DNA from 2 places in the Enterobacter quasiroggenkampii genome. Region 2 is predicted to be linked to the other one. Evidence: predicted binding sites of a transcription regulator. Region 2 holds the regulator's gene; the other holds the start of a gene.

Region 1 (3,237 bases), 1.7 Mb from region 2:
TTGCTGCGACTGACGGCCCAATGCCTCAGACTCGTGAGCACATCCTGCTGGGTCGTCAGGTAGGCGTTCCTTTCATCATCGTGTTCCTGAACAAATGCGACATGGTTGATGACGAAGAGCTGCTGGAACTGGTAGAGATGGAAGTTCGTGAACTGCTGTCTCAGTACGATTTCCCAGGCGACGATACCCCAATCGTTCGTGGTTCTGCTCTGAAAGCGCTGGAAGGCGAAGCTGAGTGGGAAGCGAAAATCATCGAACTGGCTGGCTTCCTGGATTCTTACATCCCAGAACCAGAGCGTGCGATTGACAAGCCATTCCTGCTGCCAATCGAAGACGTATTCTCCATCTCCGGTCGTGGTACCGTTGTTACCGGTCGTGTAGAGCGCGGTATCATCAAAGTTGGTGAAGAAGTTGAAATCGTTGGTATCAAAGAGACTGCGAAGTCTACCTGTACTGGCGTTGAAATGTTCCGCAAACTGCTGGACGAAGGCCGTGCTGGTGAGAACGTTGGTGTTCTGCTGCGTGGTATCAAACGTGAAGAAATCGAACGTGGTCAGGTTCTGGCTAAGCCAGGCTCAATCAAGCCACACACCAAGTTCGAATCTGAAGTGTACATCCTGTCCAAAGACGAAGGCGGCCGTCATACTCCGTTCTTCAAAGGCTACCGTCCACAGTTCTACTTCCGTACTACTGACGTGACCGGTACCATCGAACTGCCAGAAGGCGTTGAGATGGTAATGCCAGGCGACAACATCAAGATGGTTGTGACTCTGATCCACCCAATCGCGATGGACGACGGTCTGCGTTTCGCAATCCGTGAAGGCGGCCGTACCGTTGGCGCGGGCGTTGTTGCTAAAGTTCTGGGCTAATTAATTATCCCCGAATAAAAAAAGGACGCTTCGGCGTCCTTTTTTGTTTTCTGCCGCTCAGGCGTTGTCACAAAATTTCGCATTTTTTGCCTGCTCCCGCCCCGCATTCTGGCGTTTGTGCTATTGTAATCATAACCATTCTCACTTACACTTTGCGCATAATTTGAACGGGAGTTTCTATGTACGTTTGTTTATGTAATGGTGTAAGCGACAAAAAAATACGTCAGGCCGTTCGCCAGTTTCAGCCCCAGTCATTCCAGCAGCTTCGCAAATTTGTTCCGGTGGGAAATCAATGCGGTAAATGTGTACGTGCTGCGCGAGAGATCATGCAGGACGAACTGATGCAGATCCCGGAATACAAAGAGATCGCGTAAGCGCCCATCTTTTTTTTGACATCCCTGTAGCCCGATCTACGCTTCAATGAGTGGAAGCGGAGGGACTATATAATGAAAGGTGATGTTAAAATCATAAGTTATCTCAATAAATTATTGGGAAATGAGCTTGTCGCAATCAACCAGTATTTTCTTCACGCGAGAATGTTCAAAAACTGGGGACTCAAACGTTTAAACGACGTTGAGTACCATGAATCTATAGATGAGATGAAACACGCTGATAAATATATCGAGCGTATTTTATTCCTTGAAGGCATTCCAAACCTGCAGGATCTCGGCAAGCTGGGTATCGGAGAAGATGTCGAAGAGATGCTGCGTTCCGACCTCAGGCTGGAACTTGAAGGCGCTAAAGATCTCCGTGAAGCCATTGCCTATGCTGACAGCGTACATGACTACGTCAGCCGCGATATGATGATCCAGATCCTGGCCGATGAAGAAGGGCATATTGACTGGCTGGAAACAGAGCTGGATCTCATTGCTAAAATTGGCCTGCAAAACTATCTTCAGTCACAGATTAAAGTGGAAGAATAAGCAACGTCTTCCAGCCTACGCATAAACCCGCTGCTGCCAGAAATGGCCCAAAAGGCAGCGGGTTTTTTATTGCCTTCTTATCAGGGCGAATGAACGAAAAGACAAGAATGCAAAGAAGCGCCATCAGCGCCGCGAGTAACGCCAGCATTGGCAGTACGCACCAGCCGTGCCATGCACCAAGCGCCGCCAGGTATTTCACATCGCCATATCCCATACCTTCACGCCGGCAGATAAACCAGTAGCCCCAGTAAATAACGGCAAAGCCAATATATCCAGCCATCGCACCCGCCACCGCGCTCGGCAGAAATTCAGGTTGGATACAGAGCTGGAAGAGCAGCCCAGCCCATAGCAGCGGGCAGAGAAATTTATCGGGAAGCAGACCGTAGCGAATATCGGCATGTACCAGTAAGGCAGTCAGTGAAAGATAGATCAGCAGAAAGGGGAGGGAGGTTAGCATGTAAAAGGCCTCAAACGGGTTTGAGCGCATAGTCGTTATAATCGGCCTGTCCGGCAATGCACAAAAAACGAAGATGCGTAGCGGCTCGAAACAAACCATCGCCGCAGAATACATTGCATAAAACGTTGCGCGCTCTTACGCACCCTGCGACATTGGCGCTTAATTTCTAAACGGCACTTGCGTCTTGCCCAGATTTACGTATAATGCGCGGGCTTGTCGTAATTGACGGCGGGTTCAATCAGAACCAGAGTAGCTCATTTTGTTACTCAACAATGCTCCCAATTGGGGAGCTACGTAAGAACGGTTACACTCTCCCATCAATCGTAATGGGTTTGAGGAGTAATCATTTTCGTTTATAAAATAATTGGAGCTCTGGTCTCATGCAGAACCAAAGAATCCGTATCCGCCTTAAAGCGTTTGATCATCGTCTGATCGATCAATCAACCGCGGAAATCGTCGAGACTGCTAAGCGCACTGGTGCGCAAGTCCGTGGTCCGATCCCGCTGCCGACCCGCAAAGAGCGCTTCACCGTTCTGATCTCTCCGCACGTTAACAAAGACGCGCGCGATCAGTACGAAATCCGCACTCACAAGCGTCTGGTTGACATCGTTGAGCCAACTGAGAAAACCGTTGATGCTCTGATGCGTCTGGATCTGGCTGCCGGTGTAGACGTGCAGATCAGCCTGGGTTAATCAGGTCATCGAGCGATTGAGAGGTTGAAACAATGATTGGTTTAGTCGGTAAAAAAGTGGGTATGACCCGCATCTTCACTGAAGATGGCGTTTCTATCCCAGTAACCGTAATCGAAGTTGAAGCAAACCGCGTTACTCAGGTTAAAGATCTGGCTAACGATGGCTACCGCGCTATTCAGGTTACCACTGGTGCTAAAAAAGCTAACCGTGTAACCAAACCAGAAGCGGGTCACTTCGCTAAAGCTGGCGTAGAAGCTGGCCGTGGTCTGTGGGAATTCCGTCTTGCTGAAGGCGAA
Region 2 (3,237 bases):
GGATGATTTCTTCCCGACGCTAGAAGAAGTGGACTTCAACGGTAAGCTGGTCGCCCTGTTTGGCTGCGGCGATCAGGAAGACTACGCCGAGTACTTCTGTGACGCGCTGGGTACCATCCGCGACATCATTGAGCCGAATGGCGCAGTGATCGTCGGCCACTGGCCGACCGCTGGTTACCACTTCGAAGCATCTAAAGGACTGGCCGATGACGATCACTTCGTGGGCCTGGCCATCGACGAAGACCGTCAGCCAGAACTGACCGCAGAGCGCGTTGAGAAATGGGTTAAGCAGATCCGTGAAGAACTGCACCTGGACGATATTCTTAACGCCTGATTTTTCTCGCGGCGCAACGGCGGTTGCGCCCGTGCACCAGGTCAAACCGATTAAATTAATTGCTACAATCTTTTAACTTTTTCGCCCAGACCTGTACAATGTCTCCCTGATAAATGTGGTTTTCCATCGAGCAAGTTTGTTGGTGATACCCCATTTTTATAAGCATATTTTGCCTGAGACTTGCAGTTTTCATTTAGCCATGGCAGTTCTATAATGAGACGCATTATCCCAGGTGCATTTTCTGTCACTTCCTACAGAAGTGAATCGTTTAGCAACAGGACAGATTCCGCATGACTGACAACAATACCGCATTAAAGAAGGCTGGCCTGAAAGTTACGCTTCCTCGGTTAAAAATCCTCGAAGTGCTTCAGGGTCCAGACAATCACCATGTCAGTGCGGAAGACCTTTATAAACGTCTTATCGACATGGGTGAAGAGATTGGGCTGGCTACCGTCTATCGCGTGCTGAACCAGTTTGATGACGCGGGCATTGTCACCCGTCATAATTTCGAAGGCGGTAAATCTGTATTCGAACTGACCCAGCAGCAGCACCACGATCACCTGATCTGCCTCGACTGTGGCAAGGTCATTGAATTTAGCGATGATTCCATCGAAGCGCGTCAGCGTGAAATCGCCGCGCGTCACGGTATCCGCCTCACCAACCACAGCCTGTACCTTTACGGTCACTGCGCTGAAGGCGACTGCCGTGAAGATGACCACGCGCACGACGCAAAATAAGCGAGTATTCATACTCTGAGCCAGCCGCAAGGTTGGCTTTTTTTTGCCTGAAAAAAAGCCCGGTAAGCGCAGCGCCACCGGGCGTAAAGCAACTTATTTATTGTTATTGCGTATCTCGTTCCAGATCTTGTCGCAACGCTTCGCCACTTCCTGATCGTTACCGGTTTTACGCGCCTGGATACAGGCCTGGTAATCCATCACCCGGACATTTTCCTGCGTCGCAAACTGCTCGTGCGCTTTTTCTTTCTTCAGCACATTCAGCACGCTCTGGCAGGCTTCAATTTTCTCCGGCGAGCCTTCCGCAGTATTAATACAGGCGCTGTAGGCCTCCCTGAGACGGGAGTCCTCTTTCGGTGCCTGAGTCTGGGCACACGCCACCAGCCCCGATGCCAATAGCGCGACGATTACGATTTTTTTCATCATATGCAGTCTCCGGTCCGGCGGGAGCTGACCCGCCGGACGATTCATCAGAAGATGGTGAACGGTGCGATAACCATGAATTTCACGTCACGTTCATCCTGGAAGATGTTGCCGTAACCGCCCGCGTAGCTCGGGATATCGGAGTGGTTGTCGTACTGGGTGAAGTGCAGTTTGAACATCGTGCCTTTCGCGCGGCCATCCTGCAGGGTATAGATTGCATCCAGGCTGTAGGAAGACTCTTTCAGGCGATAGTTTGGATCGTAGTAAGCATCCGGTGTTGCCATGTCGGCAGGTTTTGCATCCCAGGCGTAAGCGTAAGACGCGCCCACCGCCCAGCCAGGCAGGTTCCAGTTTTTCAGATCGTACATTGCGCCGAAGAAGACCGCTTTCTCACCGTCGGCGTTGAAGTCGGAGCGGTTATCCCACCAGATATCAAGACGACCGTTGGAGGAGGCGTAGGTCGGGGTCATACGCTGCAGGAAGTAGCCCTGCTGCCCTTCCGCCTTCACCCATGTACCTTCCAGACGCAAATCAACCTGACCGACCTTGTAGCCAAAGGTGAGCGCCTGCAGCCACGCGGTGCCGTCGTAGATGTCGTTGACACCACCGTTACTGACTTTGTCGCGCGTACCGTAGAACTGGTAGCTGGTACTCAACGGGCTACCCGCGATATCGAACTTATAGCTGGCCTTGGCAAAGTATTGATCGATATACCCTTGCGCCTGGCCAAATGCCGCTTCGAGAACCAGATCGTTTTTGAAGTCGTATTTCGCCCCCAGCGAGTGGAGGTAATCGACCTTGGTTTTCTTGTCGTTCTGGTAGAACTTGTCCATCTCAATGTGCCACGGTGCTTTGTACTCGTTGGTCCACATATAGGAGAAGCTCAGCGCACCCGCATCGCCGTAGTCAAAGTTAGCCCCTGCTTCCGCCCCCTGATAGGTACCCGGCATAAAGCTCCAGTGTGGGGCTAACAGCGTCTGGCCAGTTGGCTGAATATACCCCCCACGCGCCCAGACCGGGCCGTATTTGAATTTCGCTGCGGCTTTGTAAAGGCTGATACCGCTCTTATCCCCGGACCAGTCTTCATCATAGGCTTTGTTGCTGGAGGAGAAGGCGATTTCGTTCGGGTGGCCGCTGTCGCCGTTTTCCGCCATTTCGATCGCGGTGAACGCGGCAATATCCAGACCGAACATATCCGCGGCGTAGCCTGACTGGAAGTCCAGGTTGGCGTTCCAGGTGGAGTGCGAGAGGTTGGTTTTGTATTTATCTTCAGTGACGTCTTTACGGTCACGCTCACGCTGCCAGTAATAAATACCGCCCGTGAGGGTAGAATCTTCGATGAAACCCGCTGCTTTTGCCTCTGGCGCAATCACCAGGCCCGACATTGCTGTCACACCGGCAATAGCCAGCGCCAGCGCACTACGTTTGCCACTGAACGTACGCATAGATTATTCCTCTTTGACGAATTAAAACGCCTGAAACGGCGTAAATAAAAAAGACCAAATGGTCAGGGGTAGTTTTAAATACCCTCGAATTAACTACCGTCTTTAGGTTATTTTTCGCGACGCGAATTATCAATGCTTTTCAGCGGGCAAAAGTCAGGATTATGACGAAGTGCACATAATTGGTAGTGCTTTGTAACATTTACAGGAAGGCGAGGAATGACGGGTAATTCTCAGGTTTTTCAGTGGCCAGGCGCGGGATCGCTTTCCTTTTTTATCACCTTTTTAATTTTGGCAATGATAC

The links. The regulator Fur, encoded in region 2, represses iron uptake genes when iron is present. The targets are predictions, from matches to a motif close to ATAATAATGAGAACNACTATCAA.
Region 1: bfd (bacterioferritin-associated ferredoxin) is a predicted target of Fur. The motif match lies at 992-1,014, and genes of this name have one in related genera.

The regions. Positions count from the first base shown of each region.
Region 1 is NZ_CP143745.1:163,659-166,895, reverse strand. It holds gene tuf (elongation factor Tu) at 1-869, shown strand, start outside; gene bfd (bacterioferritin-associated ferredoxin) at 1,049-1,243, shown strand; gene bfr (bacterioferritin) at 1,316-1,792, shown strand; gene V1572_RS00895 (A24 family peptidase) at 1,776-2,249, opposite strand; gene rpsJ (30S ribosomal protein S10) at 2,630-2,941, shown strand; gene rplC (50S ribosomal protein L3) at 2,974-3,237, shown strand, end outside.
Region 2 is NZ_CP143745.1:1,890,489-1,893,725, reverse strand. It holds gene fldA (flavodoxin FldA) at 1-334, shown strand, start outside; gene fur (ferric iron uptake transcriptional regulator) at 625-1,071, shown strand; gene chiQ (ChiQ/YbfN family lipoprotein) at 1,165-1,491, opposite strand; gene chiP (chitoporin ChiP) at 1,539-2,936, opposite strand.